2 regions of the Psychrobacillus sp. AK 1817 genome follow, and region 2 is predicted to be linked to the other one. Evidence: a T-box and tRNA genes for the amino acid it is inferred to sense, from the RefSeq annotation. Region 2 holds a T-box; the other holds one or more tRNA genes.

Region 1 (12,121 bases), 2.0 Mb from region 2:
CTATCTTATTGCTTGGTGTGTGCGGTAAATGGATATTAAACAACATACTAGTACCTAGCTATGGTGTATTAGGTGCTGCTTTAGCGGGTAATATTAGTTTAGCTCTTATATGTTTCTTAATGCTTTTCTACTTTAAGAATCTCTGGAGAATCCGTTTTGCTACGTTAAAATTTTATAAAGGAGTTTCTCTAGCGGCATTTATGATGCTTCTTGCCGTGATTGCATACACTAAGCTGGCAGAGAATATCTTCCTAGCGAGTCTCTCAAGCAGAATGCAGGCAATAGTAATTTCAATTAGTGCCGTATCATTGGGAGCCGGTGTCTTTATATTTATATTGACGAAGAAGAGAGTTATCGGGGAGAAAGAATGGTTTTTACTTCCCTTTGGAAGAAGAATGGCCAAACTTCAGCTTTGGTTGAATAAAGAAAAGTAAGGTTGTGAGAAGATGAATGAAATCACGATAATTGGACTTGGAGCCGGCGATATAGACCAGCTTCCTCTAGGAATTTACAAAAAGTTAAAAAATACAGCACACTTATATGTTCGGACGGAACAGCATCCCGTGCTTCAAGAGCTACAAAAAGAGGGAGTGTCGTGGACTAGCTTTGATGAAATTTATGAAAAAAATGATCAATTTGAGAATGTGTACAAAGAGATTGTAGAAAGTCTTTTACAGCAGGCAGAAAATTTCCCACTAGTCTATGCTGTTCCGGGACATCCACTAGTGGCAGAACAAACCGTACAGCTTTTAATAGAAGCGGAAGAGCAAAGTAAGATAAAGATTAAAATAGAAGGTGGACAGAGCTTTTTAGATCCTATCTTTGGTGCTCTTCGTATTGATCCTATTGAAGGATTTCAATTATTAGATGGAACGAGCTTTAAACGAGATGAAGTTCAGATGAATGCCCATGTGTTAATAGGACAAGTATATGATGCGTTTAGTGCTTCCGAGGTGAAGCTAACTTTAATGGAGAAGTATCCTGACGATTATGAGGTGACCATTGTTACGGCAGCGGGCTCCTCGGAGGAGATTTTAAAGAAGGTGCCTTTATTTGAGCTAGACCGAGAAATGGAATTAAATAATCTCACTACTCTATACGTTCCACCAATTCATGAAAAAGAAAATCGTATAAAGGAATGGCAGACCCTTAGAGAAGTGGTAGCCCAATTAAGAGGTCCTGATGGCTGTCCTTGGGATAAAGAACAAACTCATACAACCTTGAAAAAATATGCAGTAGAAGAAGTATATGAACTACTTCAGGCGATAGATGAGGAAGACGACGATCATATTGTTGAAGAGCTAGGAGATGTCTTGTTACAGGTGTTTTTACATGCACAAATTGGGGAAGATAATGGATACTTTAGTTTAGAGGATGTTTTAGCTTCTGTAACTGAAAAAATGATTCGAAGACATCCACATGTTTTCGGGGATGCAGTAGCAAACAATACAGATGACGTTTTACGTAACTGGCAGACGATTAAAGCGCAAGAGGGTAAGGAGTCAACTAAATCTCTACTTGAGGATGGACTGCGAACAGATTCTTCCTTGCTAACATCTTTTAACTATCAAAAAAAAGCAGCCAAAGTAGGTTTTGATTGGCCGGAGGTTTCTGAAGCTTGGGAGAAATTTGAGGAAGAATTACAGGAGTGGAAGGTTGAGCTCCAGTCAAACGATAAAGAAGCTCAAACAGATGAGTTAGGAGATTTATTATTTACTGTAGTGAATTTAGCACGTTTCTATGGGCTATCTCCAGAGCTTGCTATGATGCAGGCCAATCAAAAATTTAAAAGAAGATTTGAATATATAGAAAAATGTGTCAACCAAGGTAGAAGAAGCTTTGAAGAATATAATTTAGAGGAGCTTGACCAATTTTGGAACGACGCAAAAAAATTAGAGAGGTAGTGAGTACATGAGATTAGATAAGTTTTTAAAGGTTTCAAGACTGATTAAACGAAGAACGTTAGCCAAAGAAGTAGCAGATCAAGGGCGTGTCACCATCAATGGGAAGGTGGCAAAGGCCAGTTCAGATGTAAAGGTTGGAGACGAATTATCTATTCGTTTTGGACAGAAGGTTGTCACTGCTTCAGTGGACGGGATTAAAGATTCTGCCAAAAAAGAGGATGCTGCTTCCATGTTTACGATTATTAAAGAGGAGAGATTAGAAAAGGTCGACTCTCAATTTATTGATGACGAAGATTAATGGTAGATTCTTAAAGAGGATAATAATTAACTGGTCAACTAGTTTAGATCAAGTGTAACAAGTTTCGTAGCAATACCTCTGCTAAAATGTAATCTCCTTATCCAACTAAATCTATCACGAATAAATTCTTTTTAAAAAAAGCGTGATAACAAGTCATGCATCTTTTCAATGCTGCATACAATAGATTAGGACAAGGAGAGGAGAGAGTATATGCAATATCAAGCAGAGAATCAAACTATCACAATTCCGTCGGGGGATCATTTAATTTCACTAAGAAATCGTAAAAGAATGGACTTAACATCTGTAAAAACAATCGAACGATTTGATCAGCAAGAGTTTTATGTACGTACATCTCAAGGAACCCTTCATATTAAAGGAGAGGACTTGAAGATTGTCCATCTAGATGTTGATAAAGGGCTTCTAACTTTGGAGGGCATTGTACGATCAATGGAGTATGATGAGGAACAAAGTTCAGACGGCGCTAGAGGATTACTTCATAAATTATTCGGATGACACTTTCTCTACAGTTTTATAGTTTATTATTAATGATTGCTAGTGGTATCTTAGTAGGTGCAATAATCGAAGGAACGCGATTTATAACGGAGCATACTCCGAGGCGTTCCTTTGTTTTTAAATACCGAGTAATTTTAGAAATAATAGTCTGGATTCTTATGGGACTAGCAACCTTTTATATTCTTTTCAATGTACGCGACGGGATATGGAGAATTTATGATCCACTTGCTCAAGTATTTGGAATTCTCCTGTATCAGTTATTTTTTCAGCCCGTCTTTCGACTAGCTGGAAGAATCTTTTTGCGTTTAGTAGTAATGCCGATTTGGTTTATAATTCGTATCATTTTGACGATTCTTAGAAAAATTATGCATTTAATACTATTCATTATTCGTTTTATCCTAACGCCGTTTCTTATTCTATATAAAAAAATAAAGCAATTGGCCCTACAGAAATTGCCAAAAATGAGTTATAATAAAAGATACAAGAAATCTAAGAAAAGATAGGAGAGAACGATGTGAGACAGAGGCAAATAAAAGAAGAACCATACGAAAAACAAGTGGCATCTATAAATACAGACTATTTACGCTCTGTTCAACGTCGCGATTCTCGTATTAAATCTAAAAAAGTTCGGTTGTTTAGACGCTTAGTAAGTTTCTTCATTGTTTCTATAGCAGTAATAGGATTTTTAGTTACCATCTTGGTTAACAGTCATCAAACCTTGGCTGAGAAAAAAGAACAGCAGGTGCAGGTAGAAGAAGAACTGGCAAAAGCGCAAGAAGACCAAGAAATGCTTAAAATTCAAATATCTAAGTTAAACGATGATGAATACATTGGGAAGCTATTAAGAAAAGAATTTTTCCTTTCAGAAGAAGGAGAAATTATCTTCTCCTTACCAGAGGAAAGTGACAAATAACATAAAAAATCTAACTTGAAGAGAGTGGTCTTGTTGACACTCTTTTTTTGTTAGCTATAATAAAAGATAGGGTCTGTATAAAAAATATACAAATTCATTTATAAAGAACCGCTTAAATTCTAAGGAGGAGCATTTTTTTTATGTCAATTGAAGTAGGCAGCAAGGTACAAGGTAAAGTAACAGGAATCACTAACTTCGGAGCGTTCGTTGAGCTTCCTGGGGGCTCAACAGGTCTAGTTCACATTAGTGAAGTTGCAGATAACTATGTGAAGGATATTAATGAGCATTTAAAAGTAGGCGATATGGTCGAAGTAAAAGTGATGAATGTTGAAGCGGATGGCAAAATCGGCTTATCTATTCGTAAAGCAAAGCCACAAGCAGAAAGACCAGAGAGACCAGAACGTCCTCAGCGTCCACGCAATAATAACCGCCCGAACGATCGTGATCGTCCGAGCAAAGAGAATTTTGAGCAAAAAATGGCAAGATTCTTAAAGGATAGTGAAGATCGTTTGTCTACGTTAAAACGCGCAACAGAGTCTAAACGCGGTGGTAGAGGCGCAAAACGAGGATAATATGCTGTCTGTTTTATCGGTAGAAAAAATGTTTAATAGATGTGGAAAGGTGTTAGCATTGCTAACGCCTTTTTTGTATGGTAAATATTTTCACTATTGGAACAAATGAGGTAAAATATATATGTAATTTAAAATAAATGAATTTTATTAATAGAACACACAAGCATCTAGTTGAATGTTCGATACAGACAAGAACCCCTAACGGCACCCGTACTTTGGGTTTATCTCATGGGAAATGTGAATTGACTTAAATGAAAAATGATTAATTGTAGAGTGATTGGGTAGTTAAATATTACGAACTATCAGTTTAGGAGGAAAAGCATGACTAAAGATGAAATACTAAAAGCGCATCAGCAATATTTAGAGTGGTTGGATTCTCTTGAGAGCTTAAGTGAAGAAGAAGGGAACACTCCTTACCGTGAAGGAAAATGGACGCCAAATGAAATTATTATGCATATGGCGGAATGGGACAAGTTTACGTTACAGGAACGTCTACCTTTAATGAAAGAAGGAGAAAAACATCAAGCGTATCCAAATTTCGAAGACTTCAATGCAAAAGCTGCAGCCCTTGCTAATGAACAAACATTTAAAGAAACCATTGCTCATGCAAAAGAACAGCGCAAAGCCATCATGGGAGAGCTTAAGAAGATTGATGAAATAGAATGGGATAAATATTTTTATATTGGGGATCATTCCAGCACTATACGCAACTATTTCACTGACTTCCTGGAGCACGACCTACATCATCAAAAACAGATTTCACCAGGCTATAGTAGTTAAATTCATAGTTAAAATTGCAACCCGTAGACCAATTTGAAAGCAATATATGGTCTGCGGGTTTTTAATGTTTAGGAGATTAATAAAATTTTGGGAAAGAAGTATGCTAGGGGGATTAATGAATGATAAAGAGAAACTCAGCGAAGGCTATTATAATTGATGATAAGAGAATATTAGTTATCAAGCTCCATGAAAATAATGAAATCTACTATATTTTGCCGGGAGGAGGGCAAGAGACGGGGGAAATTTTACATGAAGCCCTCAAAAGAGAGTGTAGGGAAGAGGCAGGAGCAGAGATTATCATTGGAGATATAATATTTGTGCGAGAATATATTGGGAAGAACCATGAATTAGCAGGGAGACACGGAGATTATCATCAGACGGAGTTTATGTTTTTATGTAAAGTCGAGCCGTTAAACTTCGCAAAAAGTACTTTACCTGATAGAGGCCAAATCGGTTTAGAGTGGATACCTATTTCCAGCTAATGGAATATAATTTTTCTCCTAAAGGCTTGAGACAACATATAGTTACTTATTTTAAGGAAGGAAAAGCACAGGAAACTCCGACCTCTTTGAAAATGTATACAGTTTGAGCCCACTTTATAGTGGGCCTATATTTGGTTGGCTCAAAACAAAATAAGTACTTTTCTATGTCGGAAAACGGTTAGTGATCGTTACTGGTAGATTTACCTAATGAAAAACCTTCAAACAAGCGACCACCAAATGGTTCTAGTATTTCGTCGACAAGCTCGATAATTTTTACTTTATCCCGATGCTTGTAATAGGCGTCGAAGACTTCAATAAATTTATGAGCAAACGATTCGTCAAATTGCTTCAATGCGCGATATCCCCACTTAGAAGTACCAACCCACTGACGATTCACTCTTAACACAAACTCGCTAGCTAGCTCTAGGAGGGTATGGACAATAAAGATATCCTCTTCGGGGGTTGTACTTCCGATAAAATCGTCTAAAACATCTGTAAGAAAATAGCGCTTCAATGTAATGGTAGCTTTTGACCATTCCTTCGGTCCATTCGACAATAACAAGCGGGCTTCTCCTTGAATAGACGATAATAACCCATCATCCTTTAAAACCATTCCCTCGACTATCATCTTCGGAAGCGATGGCTTAGCCCTCTCGCAATCCAACTCAAAGTAATGTTTGTAGGAACTTAAATTATGGATAAATACTTCTACAGGCCACCCTTCTACATAAAAGGACTCTCTAAAAGCTGAAAGAATACTATTATCAAAAATTACAATATCCAAGTCAGATGTGGAAGTACCTTCTCCACGAACAATACTCCCAGCCAAAATGGCACCCTGACAGTGAGGATAATATTGCTGAATAAAGTGATTAGCCACTGCAATTGGATCGTTTTTTTCCTTAAACACTTTCTTGCCCCCTTTTATTAAAGGATAGCAAAAAAGAGGCTGCATTTGTGCAACCTCTTTTTAAGATGACCCCTACGGGATTCGAACCCGTGTTACCGCCGTGAAAGGGCGGTGTCTTAACCGCTTGACCAAGGGGCCGTATAATGGCGGCCGAGGGGATCGAACCCCCGACCTCACGGGTATGAACCGTACGCTCTAGCCAGCTGAGCTAGGCCGCCGTTTTAACGAACAAATATCATATTACAAGCGTTTGGACAAAGTGTCAATACTTTTTTGAAAAGATATTTTAAAAAATATATCTACAAAAAAAACTGACAATTTACGTGGCTGCAAAAGCACCTAAATTACTAGGTTTTTAAAGAAGTATGGACCTTAAGTGTAGGCCTCATATTTTAATATTCAAATCATGGTATATCAGGTCGAAAAGTTTTTGAGAGGAGTGTCAGGAAGAGACATACTTTTTGAAATGCAGTAGGTATACTTCGAACATGAGTTGAATAGGGAGGTATACAAATATGAAAACGATTTACGAACAAGAACAAAAAAGAAGCTTTGCGTGGAGAAGGATAGTAGAAAATATTCAGGCAAGAAAGGTCACCATCTCTTTAATGGTCACATTCTTTGTTCTTTCTTTTTTCTTAGCCCAGGTTGTTCTATTCGAGGCATCGGTCCCATTTTTCTTACCTATATGGGCGTTGGTTAATTTAAGGTTTCAACGTTTTATACCTTGGACGTTTGCAGGAGCACTTTTGGGTAGTATGACGCTTGGGCTAGGACAATTAATAATCCATGTATTTCAAGCGGTATTTTTTACACTTCAAGGAAAAAGGTTTATAGAGAAAATCCCAATACCTTTATTTGTCCTGATAGATGTTGTCCTTATTCAATTGATTTGGCAATTTGTATCGTATGGCGGCGCCGTTCCAATGTCTATTTTGTTAGCTATAGGCTATGAGGGAATCTTAAGTTTGTTCATGACTATCTTTTTATTTCAGTTATTTCTTCCTTTACCTGAGTTCCTCCATAAGAGATGGACTATGGAAAGGATGGGATCAGCTTTATTGATAGGGGCATTAGTCTTGACTGGCATGTCTTCTTTAATAGTTGGTTACGTCTCTGTTCCGTTAATTATTGCGCATTTAGTAATTGTTGTAGCTGCCGCGGTAGGGGGTGTTCAGCTTTCTACTGTTGTAGCAGTCCTGGCAGGTACGATATTAAGTATCTCCACCTTAAGCTTCAGTGGAATGATTGCCGTTTATGCCTTGACTGGTTTTTTAGCAGGCTTGCACAAAAGATTTGGCCGGCTTTGGCAAGCATTTAGTATGCTAGGTGCAACTTTTTTCTTTATCTTATATGATCATACACTGCCATTAGATTCCGTTTATATCGGTTCTCTAGTAGCGGCCTCACTAATCTTTTTTATGATTCCCTCGAAGTGGATTAAAGATGTGAAGGAGCAGCTATACCCAGATACGACTCATGTCCTTTTGAGAAGGCAAAAGTGGATGACAGAGAAGGTGAATCATCAGCTACAGGAATTTCAGCATTTTGTAGATTTTATCACACGTTTTATATCGGATCGTTTTGAACCTAAATCGGCAACCGAGGAAGTAGTGGAGCCATTAGCAGCTTGTCAGTCTTGCTTTCATTATGAAAAATGTTGGGGGGAGAAATCTAACGGAATACCGAGTCTTATACAACAATGGGAGGACCAACCAAGAAAAGCGAGAATTCAGCTGGAGAAGAAGATGCAATATAAATGCGTTAAACCACTTCAAATATTGCAAGAGTTAAAGGAAAGAGAGGCGAAAAGACAGCTAGCATATGAAATGCAGCACGGTAAGAAAATGTTCGCACTAAAGCTGAGAGATATGGGAAATCATATGAGTGAGCTTATGAACAACTTAGAAAATAATGTATCGTTATATACATCACATGAAGAGGAAGTGAAGCAAAAATTTCAACAATGTAATATTCCGTTTTATCAAATAGACATTTTAAATATTGATGTAGGACAGATGGAGGTAGTCTGCTGTTTGCCAGTAGAGTCGAGAGGCAAAATGATAGGCGAACGATTGATCATACCAATCCTCTATGAACTATGGAAGGAGCCTTTTGAGATAACCTCCATGAAAGAGGTGCATCAGCCGTATGAGCATATTCAAATGACATTTAAATCATCCGTTAGATTTAATATTTCCCACGATATATTTACTTCCTCAAGTAGAAATACAATCTATTCTGGGGATGCTCATGCTGTATTTCCTTTACATCCCGGATTACTTGCAGTTATTTTATCGGATGGAATGGGCAACAATGTAGAAGCACACCGTGAAAGCAGAAGGGTTATGCAATTTATGAGAGAATGCCTTAACAAAAAAATGGATCCTGAAACGACCATGCATACGTTGCATTATATGATGAGCCTACAGGATGACTCTGATAGCTACGCAACCGTTGATCTGGCACTAATTGATCTTCAGAAGGGGGAACTATGGTCTTGGAAAGCAGGCAGTATGTCTACTTATCTAATTCGAGGAAATGAGATGAGGAAAATAGAAAGTAAACACGTTCCATTCGGCTTCTTACCTACGTTCTCGATAGAGGCGAGAAAGGTCGATATTAAGGACGGCGATATATTATTAATGTTATCGGATGGGGTGTTTTCAGCAAATACAACTATAGAGAAGCAGGAGGCATATTATAAAAAAGTATTACAGGATCCTTCTATGAACGCAGAGAAATTCGTAAAAATATTAGAAGAAACTTACTCATTACCAGGAGATGATCGCACGGTTATTTTTATGCACGTAAAGCATACTGTTCCGGAATGGTCAATATTTTCACCTAGACAAGCATCTAAGTTCCATGAAAAAATGGTACACTAGACTAGTATAAATGCTTATATAGAAGAGAATTATGTAGATAGATTGAAGGGAGAGATGAGAAGATGCATTCATTCGTTCGGAAGGTGAAGCAATATATAGACCGATACCGATTGATTGAGAAAGAAGAGCGTCTTCTTATCGCTTGTTCTGGTGGAACAGACTCTGTTGCTATTGTACTTGCGATGAAGGAATTGGAAAGCTTTTATCATTGTGAGTTAGGCATTGTTCATACTGACCATCAGTTAAGAGGTAAGGAATCTGCAGAAGATATGGAATTCGTTAAAGAGTTGGCGAATCAGTTAAACCTTCCTTTCTATTCTGCAGCATTAGAGGTTATGCGAAGAGTGGAGGAAGAGGGGGGCAATGTCCAAGTAATTTGTAGAGAAGAACGGTATGCCTTCTTTAATCACGTTATGAATACCAATAGTTACGATAAGCTTTTACTAGGGCATCATGCTGACGATCAAATTGAAACTGTCTTAATGTCTCTAATCCGAGGTACTAATAGTTCCACTATTACCGGGATACCTAAAAAAAGGCCTTTTTCTAGGGGACAAATTATCCGTCCTTTTTTAGGAGTTACAAAGCAAGAAATTGAAGAATATCTTTTAGACAAAAATCAACTTCATAGACATGACCCAAGCAATGACAAACATACATATACAAGAAATCGAATCCGTCATCGATTAGTGCCTCTCTTGAAGGAAGAAAATCCAAATGTAAGCGATCGAATAATGAATTTCGTAGAAAAACAGCTTCAGGATGAAGAGTATCTTCAAGAGGTGGCTAATGAAAAGTATGAACAGCTTGTGACAGTTAATGAGGAAGGGGTATTTGTTATAGATTCTGTAAGCTTTTCTACAGTTCCCATTGCTTTACAAAGAAGAGTGATTCTACTACTATTAGAGTATCTATACAAAAACTCCGATATACTACTTAACGATCGAATGATTGAATCCATTCTTACAGCTTGCAATAATCATGATGGCAACACAGTATTAAACTTGCCAAATGCTGTTACTCTCACACGCCATTACAATCACATACAATTTACTCCGTATCATAAGGAACCTGTAGTTAGTCAGGAAATTGTAATGAAGGAAGATTGTTGGATTGATTGTGGTGCAGGTTTTTTCATCTACTTGACGAGAAATTTAACAGACCAAATTACCGGTGAAAAGTATTTTGTACAATTAGAGGGTGAATCTTTGCCGCTTACTATTAGACAAAAGACTCAGGGCGACCGGATCCATATCAAAGGAATGTCCTCCTCTAAAAAAGTTTCCCGTTTATTTATCGATGAGAAAATCTCTCCTGAGGCCCGTTTATCTTGGCCATTACTAGTAACAGCTAAAAATGATATAATTGCAGTAATTGGCTTACGCTATGGAGAACAATTTTCGAAGCAATACAACTCGCAAAATTATGTAATGTATTTAAAGCGTATTAATCATTAGGGGGACTAAAAAATGCTAGAGAAAGACATACTAGAGATTTTATTGACAGAAGAACAGATTCAAGAGAAAACAATTGAGCTTGGGGCACAACTGACTGCTGACTATGCGGACAAGTTTCCACTTGCAATAGGAATCTTGAAAGGTGCAATGCCATTTATGTCTGATTTGATGAAACGTGTAGATACATATATTGAAATGGACTATATGGATGTTTCTAGTTATGGAAATGCTACTGTTTCTTCCGGAGAAGTAAAAATTGTAAAAGACTTGAATACAAGTGTGGAAGGGCGCGATATTCTAATTATTGAGGATATCATTGATAGCGGTATGACGTTAAGCTATTTAGTGGACCTATTTAAGTACCGCAAAGCAAAATCAATTAAAATTGTCACACTGTTGGATAAGCCTACGGGTAGAAAAGTAGATTTAGAAGCAGATTATGTTGGTTTTAATGTCCCAGATGCATTTGTTGTTGGTTACGGATTAGATTATGCAGAAAAATACCGAAACTTACCATATGTTGGTGTGCTAAAAAAAGAAGTTTATTCTTTTTAAGCTAGGTTTTGTAAACGTCTAATTGCTCATTTCTAGCAAAATTAGAATTTTGAAAGAAAAACAGCAATAGAGGACATAGCCTTAAATTTAAGTTCCTTTTTAAGAAGGCTTTTCATTGTACGCCAAAAAAAACGTATGTTAAGATAATCATTAGTTTTTCTGTTTACCTTGTGAGGAGGCTAGGAATGAATCGAGCATTGCGCTACGCCATATTGTATTTATTGATATTTTTTGTGATAGTAGGTATTTTTGCTACGTTTAACACAAATAATACCCCAACTAAAAATATTCGCTATGATGAATTTATGACTTCACTTTCAAAAGGTGATGTTACCAACTTTTCAATGCAACCAGAACAAGGTGTTTACTTTGTAGAAGGTTCCATGAAAGGATATGAGGAAGGAGAAAAGTTTTTAACTAAACTTCCTTATAATAGTGAAAAATTGCTAGATAGAATAGATTCACTAGCAACAGCAAATTCAGTGAAAATTGATGTAATTGAAACTTCTAAAACAAGTGGCTGGGTACAATTCTTCACTGGCTTACTACCTTTCTTGATTATCATCATTTTATTCTTCTTCTTATTGAGCCAATCTCAGGGCGGTGGTAACCGTGTGATGAACTTCGGTAAGAGTAAGGCAAAACTGTATGATAACGACAAGAAAAAAGTTAAATTCCCAGATGTTGCAGGTGCAGATGAAGAAAAAGCAGAACTAGTAGAAGTTGTAGATTTCTTAAAAGATCCACGCAAATTCGTGGAAATTGGAGCACGTATACCGAAAGGGATTCTTTTAGTAGGTCCCCCAGGTACTGGTAAAACATTACTTGCTCGTGCTGTAGCTGGCGAAG
Region 2 (12,121 bases):
TTGGCCTAGGGGTTTTCTTTTATTTTACTTACACTTTATTTTTCAACCCTACAAGCGCAGATAGTAATTTGCTTCTATCTATAGCTGATTTGGAGAAGGAAAATTTTTTACATAATAAAAAAGCTATTATCTACCTGTCTACTACCGCTGATCAGGATATTGACGGAGAAGGATTTAGCTTTGCGGTTTTTATCGATCAGAAAGGTAAGGCACAAGCGCTAAAAATGGAAGGCTTGGAGTTAGGTAGCACGGCTGTTTATGAAAACAGTGTTTTTCTAGAGGAAAAAAACAAGGTACGGATAGTTGGGGAGGATTATAAAGAATTTCCAATGAAAACGGACCAATACACTGGTGAGCGTACTGGTTTTATCGAGAACAAAAATATATTTTTTAGTATTTATAATAGTGGATTCACTCAAGACGGAAGCGGCTATCTTTCTGATGTCCGTTTTGGAAACAAAGAAAAATTTCAAACAGATAGCATTCCCTTTTATATTGCTTCCTCTGGGATAGAAGGCGACAAAGTTAATATACTTACACAGGATGTTGATAAAAACCAATTCGATTTAAGGCAAGTTACTTTTGATAGTTCATTAGAGGTCGATCATTTGACTATGTTAGACACACCAAAGAATGAATTTTTTAATTCATTGGCTCCTTTGCTTTCAGATAAAAAAAATTATTATTTGATACTTTCATCTGTAATTGATGATTTTAACGAAAAAACTTCCCTTTACCGAATTGCAAAGGATACTTATGAGCAGGAGGTTTATGATTTTATAGAATATAAAGACATGAAGGATTTGGTGTCCACTATTCCTTATAATTTTAAAAACTCTGCTCATATTCACCAAGACGTTTTGTATTTTATCAATGGTCTAGGAGATGTATATACATTCGATACAAAAAACGAAGAAATTCAAAAGAAATTTTCCATAGAAAATGCTAGTAAATCAAAAATCAGACACAACGAGGAAACTTATTTTAAAGATAACTCACTTTATGTGCTAAGATATAGCGATGAAAAAAAAGAAAAATACTATTTAGAGGAATATAATTTAGACAATGGTAGCCGTGTAAATACTTTAGATATTACTGGTTTCCACGATTTATTATCAAGTGTTCAAAAGAAAAGTATTTATTCTTACGATCTAAAAGTTTTAGAATAGTTAAAGACCGCTCCATCTAAAGAAAACAAAAAGGAAGCACCAAATTGGTTCTTCCTTTTACTAATTTATTCATTTATATATTTGACAACGGCCATCTCTTTTCCAAACCTATCACCATTATTGATGAACCCAAGTTTTGAATATAGATTATGTGCTCCTAGATTGTCCGGGTGATAACCAACTACCATTTTTTTCACATCAGGTAGTTTAGACATTTCGAAAAGCATCAGTTCTGAAGCAATCCTTCCAATGCCCTTCCCTTGAAATTTCTTATCAATCATTATTCTATATATCCAGTAGCCATCAAGCTCTTCTTTAACCGAATTATACATTAGAAATCCAACTATAGCTCCATCACAAATAATCGCATATGGCTTTAAGGTAACTTCAAACTTGGACTGTGCGATTGAGATTGCATTTGTATCTATATATTCTTTCTGTTCCTCAGAAATTTCTAGTTGGCAGCATTCATACCAGTTTTCTGAACTTAATTCTTGTAATCTTATTTCCACAAAGTTTCCCCTTTTTGATGGTTGAACGCTAAATTTAACTAATTTAAATAGGACTTTCACCTTTTTTGTTTTGTAATCCCAAACTAATTAGTTTATTTATCATATTGAACGCCCCCCTGTTAAAAATTAAATTGATTATACTTTCCGATTATAACATAAGCTAGATTATAATTTTTCTATCCATTATAAATTTTCAGACTCTTGAAATTTAGTAGCTTTTTCGTCTGCGTAAACAAGTTAGGTCGATTTCACTAATAAAGTCTGGCCGTTAAGATAAAATGAAGTTCTTTATTGTAATCGTACCTAGATTGCTTTATTAACCCCATGCTCATAAAAAAACCACCTTTATTTTAATAAAGGTGGTTCTACATTACATTTGTTGTTCTTTTGTTGGTCCCATTACTCCTGGAACTTCTAAACCAGCTTGACGAAGTAACACGGTCATTTGACCACGGTGATGAGTTTGGTGGTCAACGATTTTACGTAAAATTTGCCCACGCTCTAACGTTGTACCGAAAGCTGGAACTCCCTCCACTAAATCTTTGTCTGTTAAAGAAGAGGCTGCATTTACAAGTGATTTTGCCATATTATCATAAGCTGTCACAATTGCTTTTGCTGATGCTGGTATTTCTTTAGGATTACCCACTGTAGGTAATTCAAGCTTAGCAAACTTTGCTAAGAAAATCGGTGCTGTTGTTAAATGCCAAGCTAACCAACCAAGTGTGTTATGATTTTCTACTATTGCTTGATCTAGCTTATCGTCTGTCATAGCCTTAAAAACATTTGCTGTTCCTTCCGCCGACATTGTCCATTCCTGTATAAAATCCTCTACTTTACGATACATTAATATACGCCTCCTTCATAGTTTCCTTTTTAATTTTAAATAAAATAATTGCTTATTCAAGGAAAAGGACTTGAAACAACATATATGCTTGTTAGGCATTGTTAACATTCTTATTCAATTGATCAAATTCATCTTGAATAACCAAGGTGTCAATTCTTTCAAATAGAGGAGTAATGTTCTCTATCGTTTTCCCTTTGACATGAACTGGCTCCCATTGGAAATTGTCCATTCTCAATATCTTCCGTACTTCTTCACTAGAAAAGGGCAAAAACGGGAATAACAATTGAGCGACATTTCCAATTATATAAACGCAAGTTGTTATAGTATTTTTACTTGTATCCCTTTCTTCTTTAATTTGTAGCCAAGGTTTTTGCTCGTCAAAGTATTTGTTAGCATCCCGAATATAGGTAAAAATAGTTTCTAAGGCTGTTTTAAAATGAGCCTCTTCTATTAATTTGCCGATTCTAATATACAAGCTTTCGGTTTGTTTTATGATTAAATCATTAATTTCTTCTTCGGGTATCTGACCTGCATATGATTTTTCTATAAACTTTAATGTACGATTGATAAAGTTGCCATATGCACCTAATAGCTCCCCATTATGACTATGAATAAATTCTCTCCAGGAAAAATCTGTATCTCTATTTTCCGGAGCATTAATTGTTAAGAAATACCTTATAGAATCAGGATGATATTTTTCCAAAATATAAGGAGCCCAAACTGCCCAGTTTTGGCTAGTAGATATTTTTTTCTTTTCCAATGTTAGATATTCATTAGATACGATATGTGTTGGAAGAGCTTTATGACCGATTCCCTTTAGTATCGCTGGCCAGATAAGTGTATGAAAAGGTATGTTATCCTTTCCATGAACGTAGTAAGATATCGTCGCTTCATCCCAAAAGCTTTGTACATCCTTATTATTTTGTAATCCCCACTCCTTACTCGCTGAATAATATCCAGAAACAGCTTCAATCCACACGTAAATTTTCTTTTCTTCATAGCCTTTTATAGGAATACTTACTCCGTTTGGAAGATCTCTTGAAGCCGCCCGATCTTTAAGGCCCTCACTCAAATATCGCTCTGTCAGTTGAACGGCATTGTCTCGCCATGCATTGCTTTTCTTAGAAACCTTCACATAGTTCTCCAGTTGCTCCTGAAAGCTGCCTAGTTCAAAATAAAAATGTTCTGTTTTTCGTATACTCGGTTCATTACCACAGAGTTTACAGCTTCTGTTTGTTAAATCTAAAGGGTCTAAAATTAAAGAACAGCTGTCACATTGATCTCCTCTAGCCTTGCTTCCACAGTTCGGACAAGTTCCTTCTACATATCGATCCGGTAAAAACTGCCTATCCACTTCACAATACGTTTGTTCTATTTCTTTCTTGTAAATATAACCATTCTTCCATAGCTTTAAAAAAATATCTTGTACGACAGCGTGATGATTGGGGCTATCTGTTCTGGTAAACATATCAAACGTAAAGCCCAAACGTTTAAAGGTATCAACAAACTCATTATGGTAGCGATCTGCTATTACTTTTGTTGTACTACCTTCAGAGTTAGCGCGAATGGAAATTGGCGTACCATTACAATCACTCCCAGAAACGTATAATACATCTTCTCCTTTTAACCTAAAATACCTAGCTAATATATCGCCTGGTAACAATGCAGCTATGTGCCCCAAATGTAACGAACCATTGGCATACGGCCACGCTCCCCCTATTAAAATACTCATTTTTATCTCTCCTTATTTAAGATACTCTTTTATAAAATCTAACGTTTAAATCATTCCATAAAAAAAACCTCCCCCCTATCGAATAATCGATAAGGACGAGGGTTAAATATCCCGTGGTACCACCTTAATGCTCAAATAGCTCACACTACTTGACTCCATAAGTACATAGCAAGAATGCCTTTATACTTTGACATTGATAACAAGTGTCAACTCTTGTCGTATCCTACTAGTCGCAAAACGTTCAGTACGAAGCTCCGAGATCATGTTCAAATAATTAGTTTGCCTCATTTCCACCGTCAGAAGCTCTCTTTATAACATCATTATTTTACTTTTCCTCTTCAACGCTTTTCATATTAAGAGAATTATATTGACTTTCTTTGAAAAAATCAACACTTACTTTCCATTTTTCTAGTTTTAAGTTTAAAGTATGTAGAAACGTAGAAAGGTCTAACTAATTTTATTTACAATTTCCTAAAACTTTTTAGTTTAATTAATATTAGCTAGATTTATAATTTGTATCTAGAAAACTATTCATAAATTCCTCAACGGATTTTTTTATGTTTTCCTCTGTTGGAACCTTATCAAGCAAGTCGTCCTGTGAATATACGGTACCACCTTTGATAATAAAATGAATTTCTTTCGTATTACGTATGTCTTTTAATGGATTTTTTTCAAGTACTACCATATCCGCGATTGTGCCTTCTTGAATAACCCCTATATCTTGCCTATCTAGTGCTTCAGCTGCTTTAATCGTGGCAGTTCGTAATGCATCTATTTCAGATAAACCAATTTCTACAAATAATTCTAGCTCTCGGTGTAATGCCATACCAGGAAATGTAAATATACCAGCAGGGGTATCAGATCCAGCAACCACTGTCCCACCTAATTCGAAATAAGCCTTTGTAATTGCCTTGTTATAAGTATGTTGTATGCCTAACGAATTTAATGAGCTAGTATTTTCTATAAATCTTCTCCAATGTTGCATCAACACAGCATTCTCTTTTAGTTTGTTCATTATTTTTTCTTCTGGATACCAGTAATTCCTCATTAAATTTACTTGATCATACAAAACCATTGTCGGACAAAGCACTACTTTATTTTCCACAAGTATTTTACATACCTCTATAATTTTTTGCATGTCAGGATTTTTCCAATCAATTGTCTCCCATATATTTTCGTCTGCTTGCATAGTCCAGTTAGGAAAAATATTTTTTATAATACCTGAAGCATGCTCGTTCCATTTAATACCCATTTTTGCTGCCTCTGTGGCAGTAACCTCTATTGAATGTACTAAATCACAGCTAACTTCCTTATGAAGAAGTTTTGCTTCCTCCACGACTATTTTCATCATTTCTTTTTTCAACCAACCATACACTTTGATAAAATCTGCTCCCGCTTCAACCTGTCTTTTAACCTCAGCTCTTGCACTACAAGCATCATTAATATTTATGTTCCAAGGACTATTCTCTCCCCATAACCCCGGTGGTCCATCAATAATTCTATCTGCTGAGATAATTCTTGGGGTAGGTGCCCCGCTGGATGCGTTAATTATTTTTTTTAACTCTCCGATGTTACCTCCTGTGTTTCTAACTGTTGTAACACCAGAGGCAGTGAAAATAGGGGCATAGTCCCCTTTCATATGTACATGCATATCAATCAAACCAGGAATAACAAATCTTCTTTTCAAATCATAAATAACTGCTTTTTTATGAATATAGCCAATAGGCTTATGTGCAGAAACAATCTTTGTAATAAAACCATTTTGAATAAGAAGATGAGAATAAATTGTTTTACCAGTTACAACATCGATCACATTTGCATTTTTTAATAACAATACAGAATTCTCCATGGCACACTTTCCTTTTCTCCCAGAATATGTGTAGCTTCTAATCTAATTAAAAGATTTATATCTTTGGTTTCAAAGGCAAACTGATTGATGGGCATTTCATTATATTTGAATATTTGTTCCTATATAATAAAATGCCTTCTTCTTAAAATCTCAGATAGTACATCCTAAAAAGAAGCTTCTATTTCTTTTCCCCTTGTATGAGTGTTTATAAACAATATCTGAATTTTTTCTTGTTATAAAATTTGGCTATCATAGGCCATTCATCAATTCTTTTTCAATAAATTTAATAACAAAACAGCAATATTCTTAGCATATTTTGTTTGTATAACAATATTATTTTGGGCTTGAAATTAACTATTTATTACTATTCTAGCTTACATATTTATTTTCCTTTAAATAAATTAAAAACATAAAATATAATTAATCCTTGAAAGAAAACTCTTTATCTAAAACTAACTTCCATTCTGTGAAGAAATCTACAATTGAAGAATAACGATTGTCTTTTTCAATCTCTACTGCCCTTCTAGCAACACTATATAATTCTTTTCCTGCTTCCCACTGGTTATATGAACGGTCAAGAGCACCACCTAAAATATAAAAAGCGATGGCACCCATATTAAAAACATTCGAACGTGCATCAATTTCTGCACACATCTTAAACTCTTCTGGTGACATAAACCTTGACGAACCCCAAAGCCTACCTTTTTCATTATAGAATGGTTTAGAATGGTACAAATCTACATCACATATTTTTGTCTTATGCTGTTGAAAATCGTATAAAATACTTCCATCATAAAAGTCTATTGCTGCATAATTACTTTTTTCTACATGTACATGAAACTCAAAAATAGTAGAAAGAGACTTTATTCGTACTTCTAAAGGCAGCACCTTAAACCTCTGACAAGCTGGACAATGAGCCATATTCTTTTGTATATTTAGGCCATCAAACCATTCATACACAAGTGCATATCCTTCTTCCATCTCTCGGTGTTCTACTAGTTTAACTAAATGTGGATGATCTAATGCTTCGTACACAACTTTTGCATTTTTAAGTTTATTAATTGCTTACCCTGGTTTTCCCTTGTAATTTACAGGAGCGGCGCCAGCATATTTAACGAAGTTCTTTAAACCATCTTTTATCACCAAAAAAGAGAGATTTCCTGAATCCTGTCGGTCAAACACACAAAAAACCTCTCCATAATCATGTATCCATCGAAAATCATGGATATCTTTTAATGGAAAAGATACTCCGTCTAATATTACCGTTTGCCCATTTCTCATATTAAATTTGGTAACTCCTCTCTCAGCAATCTTTATAAAAAGTCGAGTGCATAACAAGAAGAATACCGATTTTCTAAAAGCTCAAAAAATATCCTCTTATGAAACAATTGTCTAGCAAAAAGTATTACCCTTATTTTTCTTTTGTTTGTTAGAGTACGTTAGACAGAGGAATTTCATAAACTAATCTACATACTTACTTTTAGCTAGTATTGGTTTTACTGTTTCCTCTGTGCATCCAGAAAATATTACAAACATACATATTAAAATAACAAGCTTCATCAAATTATTCATAGCTTTCCCTCAGATTCATAAGTAACTATGCTACTACTATTAATGGGCAGAAATATTTTGTAGTAGATTATTATGCACTAATATATTCTCGGCAATAAATACTTCTACCACTATCAAAAAAGCTTACAACCATTTTATTTAGGATTGTTTCTTGTAGAATATCGCCTTAACCAAATAGGCGTGGCAGTAAAAGGGTAAAACATACAAGTTTAACTTCCATTTACTTGGTTGATGAAAATCATCTATTTTAAATTAGTAGAAGAATCAACTTTATACTTTATAGGTTTCCTTGCCTATTAATCTCTCTTCAATTAGCAGAGTAGAATTTTCTTCATTGTAACTTACTGATAACCGTTCCAATGGAAATAAGTTAACATTGTAAAAACTAAAAGAATGGTTAAAACACAAAGTATGTCAATCTTGGAATTGTCTTTTGATTTTTTTCATTTGCCAATTTTCCTCATCAACGATTAAAACCACCCTCTGAATGAATAACTTGTCCAGTAATCCAAGCTGCCTCATCGCTAGCAATAAAGGATACGACCTCTGCCACATCGCTAGGCTGACCTATTCGTCCCATTGGAAAATTCGGTAAAAGGTGTTCTCTTATTTCATCGGTCATCCAAGTTGAATCGGTGGGGCCAGGGTTTATTGCATTTACTGTAATTCCGAGGGGTGCTACTTCCGCAGATAATGATTTTGTAAAAGCTGTTATAGCACCCTTGGTGGCAGCATAAGCAAGTTCTCCTGGCATTGCTCCTAAATCCTGTCCTGATGTCATATTTATAATTCTTCCGTTCACTCTCTCTCTCTTAAAGCGACGGACAAATTCGACACTCAGCAAAAATGTTGTTCTCATGTTTACTGCATAATGGGCATCCATTGTATTGCCGTCTAATTCCAAATAACCATCTCTTGTCGAATGCGCTGCATTGTTAACTAGTATAGAAGGCGTTCCCAACTCCAGTTCCACTGAATCTAGCACCACTTTGTAAGCATCACTCGGTGATAAATCGATTTCCATTCCTACACAACGGACCCCTAAATTTTCTATCTCTTGCTGTAACCTATTGATCCACTCATTGTCCGCCTGCCAGTTAGTAAAGAATATATCTATTCCTTTAGAAGCTAATTTTCTACAAATTGCAGTTCCAATATCCCTGGGATGACTTGCTCCAGTGATTATTGCTATTTTATTGTTCATAGTTTTTCTCCTATTCTACTTTGAAACTCGATGATAAAAATATATAATTGGAGATTCAAAAAGTAATAATTTCAATATATATGTAAATGAAAATCTGTTATTCTACATTCCGTATTAAGATTTTTTTAGACTCTGCATAATTGTATTGGTCTGAAATCTAAAATAATTGAAGTTCACCACTCCAATAACATCTATAAATACCATTATATAACAGAATAATTTGAAAATACACGAAATATTATCTTCTATTTAATTGCTGATTAGAAGTCTTTGTATTATGCCATACTCCCCTTTGCGTATTTACAGTAATGTATATCCACTGATTTCCTAGTAAAGTTGCAGGAAACCAATTAGGGGTATGTTGGCGGGGTAGGTTAGATTACGGTCTAACTGTCCTTTCCAAAGTTCGGTTTTCTCCACATCAGTTTATTCAATTTTTCGGTATAAGCACTCTTCGGATGCCAGAAAATTACCTTTAATTGTAAAAATATCCACATTAGGTTAACCTTTTATAGAAGGGGTGTAATTAATATGAACGGTGATGCTATTGTTTGGATTGTTTTATTATTGTCTCTTGTAATCTGTGATGGTTTAGCAGTGTATTTATACCAAAAAAGGAAAATTCCTTTATGGGTTTCTTCAATTGTTATGGCCCTTTTAGTTCCGGTGATAGTCTATTGTTTTATCGCTTTCGGAATTTATTATGCTAATAAAAACTTTGATCCAGATGACACAAGAGAAGGAATTGCTTTTGCAGGAGGATTTATGGTTTTAGTTCTTGCATTGAATGCAATTATTATGTTTGTCATAGGAGTTGTTTTAAATATTTACACATTCATCAAAAATAAACAAAAATCATAAAAAAGTCATGTGTTTTATAACACATGACTTTTTATATTTAGCAAACTAAACACATAACAGTTTCGACTATATAGCGATATAACCAATACCAGATGCCTGAGAACAATCCCATTATGCGTCACGCAGACAATGTGGGTGGGCAGCTAACAACATGTTTTGTGTAACAACAATAGCAGCAGAGATGGCTTATCGCTCCTCTCGCAAAGAGTACACCAAAACGGAAATCTACAATACTTAGTTCAATTTATTTAAGTATATATAGAAAATAAACATTTGCCGGATGCTTCTGCATTATTACCTCTATTACTTTAATTCCCCTACATAAATGGATTGTGGGCGGAAAATGGTGTTGTCTCTTATTTGTTCAATAGCATGTGCAGTCCAGCCTACCATTCTAGCTACACTAAATGTAGGTGTGAATAGTTCTGCTGGCATATCTATCGAGCGCATGATTGCAGCAGCATAATACTCAACATTTGTGTATAGCTTGCGTCCAGGCTTATGCTCTGCAAGTAAATCAATAATTTCTTTTTCTGCTATAGTTGCGATATCTAACCAAGGATCCTTTCCTTGGAGGTTTAAGCATTTGTCTCGAAGTAAAATGGAACGAGGGTCCTCTGTCTTATATATTCGGTGACCAAAGCCCATTATCTTTTCGCCATTTATAATTTTATCTCTTACAATGTCTCTGATCATTGTAGGATTTTTAAACTCATTGAGTAGTGAAATTACCCCTGAAGGCGCTCCTCCGTGCAACGGTCCCTTCATTGTTCCTAACGCTGAAGTTACTGCAGCTGTAAGATCTGACTCTGTCGAAATCGTTACTCTAGCAGCAAAGGTCGAGGCATTTAAACCGTGCTCCATCGTTAGCTTTAAATAGGTTTCAAGCGCTTCAACTTGTACATCTGTTGGTACTTCACCATTTAGCATCCATAAATAATTGGCAGTATGGCTAAGTTCTTTTTTAGGCTCTACTATTGCTAATCCTTTTTGGTTTCGATAATGTCTAGCAACTATGACCGGCAGTGCTGCTGTTAAAATTATCGCCTGCTCTTCTAGTAATTTTTCTTTAAATTCTGCATGAGCATAGCCTGATATCGCCGTTCTCATTGCATCCATCAAGGACACTTCCATTGGAAGAGCATCAATAATTGCAATTATGTGATTTGGTAGTTCTCTAAATTCATTTAAAGATGGAAAACTAGTGTTTGTTCGTTCCCCTGTCCACAAAAAATTGGCGATATCTTCAAATGACCCTTCATTTACTAGCTCATCTACTTTTATCCCACGGTATCTAAGCTCTCCTATATCTCCATCCACCGATGCGATTTTTGTATGAACAGCAACTACATCTTTTAATCCTTTTTGAAACATATGAAACGCCTCCTTTTTCTTTATTATATTTAAAAACATTGATAATAAAAATTAAATATATATAATTAACTTAATTAAAAAAGTTAATCAAGTAGGTGAATATAATGGAATATCACTGGTTAAAAACATTTTGTGTAGCTGCAGATACCTTAAACTTTCGAAAGGCATCTGAAAAATTAATGGTCTCTCAGCCAAGTGTGACCGTCCATATTAAATTACTGGAAGAGTATTTAGGTACCCCTCTTTTCGATCGAATAAACAATCGTGTAACCCTTTCGGAGGCTGGTAAATTTTTTCTTCCAGAGGCTAAGCAGCTAGTTCATCAGTCGGAGTCAAGCGTCAATAAAATACGATCATTTGCACAAGGGTATCGGCGTAAATGGACAATTGCCATTTCTCCCCTTATGGCGGAAACCATTCTTCCTTACTTTTTAAAAACATTCTTAAAGCGGCATACGGATTTAGAAATAAATATAAGGGTAGAGGAATCCTATCTTATAGAGGAATTGGTTGATACAGGGGAAGTAAACGTTGGAATATCTGCGATTGATTCTCAAAAGAAAAATATAGAATCAATCTCTATTTACGAGGACCCAATTTTGTTTTTAATGCCTTTTGATGGATTTGATGAAGAAAATGGACCACCAATAGATGTGAAAGAGATACTTCAGAAAAATTATCTTTTTACTCACCATCATCCTGTTTTTGGGATGAGCTACTACTGAAGCTAAATAAGCATGTAGTTGGATTAAGAACCATGAAAGTCACACAAGCCCATATAACTAAACGCTTTATCCAGGAGGGGCTCGGTGTATCCTTTCTTCCTCACTCTATTGTTAGACGAGAATTAATAGAAGGAAAGATGATGCAGCCACATTTTGATTTGTTCGACCTGCCTACTGTCTCAACATTTATCATTGTTAAAAAAAAGAGCGTGCTAGAAGAAGAATTTATCGCACAAATTTCCAAATATTATTTTGGATAAGTTAGACGCGTTAGCTAAT

What was found. The T-box of region 2 lies ahead of metG (methionine--tRNA ligase). A T-box ahead of a tRNA ligase gene usually reads a tRNA of that ligase, here a tRNA-Met.
Region 1: it encodes a tRNA-Met, which carries the amino acid that the T-box ahead of metG (methionine--tRNA ligase) is inferred to sense. The anticodon was not compared.

Annotation. Positions count from the first base shown of each region.
Region 1 is NZ_CP031739.1:2,400,873-2,412,993, reverse strand. Features, by position in the region: gene D0S48_RS11980 (putative polysaccharide biosynthesis protein) at 1-434, shown strand, start outside; gene mazG (bifunctional methyltransferase/pyrophosphohydrolase YabN) at 447-1,904, shown strand; gene D0S48_RS11970 (RNA-binding S4 domain-containing protein) at 1,912-2,202, shown strand; gene yabP (sporulation protein YabP) at 2,413-2,715, shown strand; gene yabQ (spore cortex biosynthesis protein YabQ) at 2,712-3,218, shown strand; gene D0S48_RS11955 (FtsB family cell division protein) at 3,230-3,628, shown strand; gene D0S48_RS11950 (S1 domain-containing RNA-binding protein) at 3,769-4,200, shown strand; gene D0S48_RS11945 (DinB family protein) at 4,522-4,980, shown strand; gene D0S48_RS11940 (NUDIX domain-containing protein) at 5,100-5,462, shown strand; gene D0S48_RS11935 (nucleotidyltransferase domain-containing protein) at 5,641-6,372, opposite strand; tRNA gene D0S48_RS11930 (tRNA-Glu) at 6,439-6,510, opposite strand; tRNA gene D0S48_RS11925 (tRNA-Met) at 6,517-6,590, opposite strand; gene D0S48_RS11920 (SpoIIE family protein phosphatase) at 6,888-9,260, shown strand; gene tilS (tRNA lysidine(34) synthetase TilS) at 9,323-10,717, shown strand; gene hpt (hypoxanthine phosphoribosyltransferase) at 10,730-11,272, shown strand; gene ftsH (ATP-dependent zinc metalloprotease FtsH) at 11,458-12,121, shown strand, end outside.
Region 2 is NZ_CP031739.1:257,327-269,447, reverse strand. Features, by position in the region: gene D0S48_RS01330 (hypothetical protein) at 1-1,169, shown strand, start outside; gene D0S48_RS01325 (GNAT family N-acetyltransferase) at 1,235-1,681, opposite strand; gene D0S48_RS01320 (DinB family protein) at 2,052-2,525, opposite strand; gene metG (methionine--tRNA ligase) at 2,617-4,257, opposite strand; T-box leader at 4,346-4,608, opposite strand; gene D0S48_RS01310 (amidohydrolase family protein) at 4,754-6,106, opposite strand; partial or broken gene D0S48_RS01305 (serine/threonine protein kinase) at 6,527-7,387, opposite strand; gene D0S48_RS01300 (SDR family oxidoreductase) at 8,142-8,882, opposite strand; gene D0S48_RS01295 (hypothetical protein) at 9,414-9,743, shown strand; gene D0S48_RS01290 (citrate/2-methylcitrate synthase) at 10,047-11,117, opposite strand; partial or broken gene D0S48_RS01285 (LysR family transcriptional regulator) at 11,222-12,102, shown strand.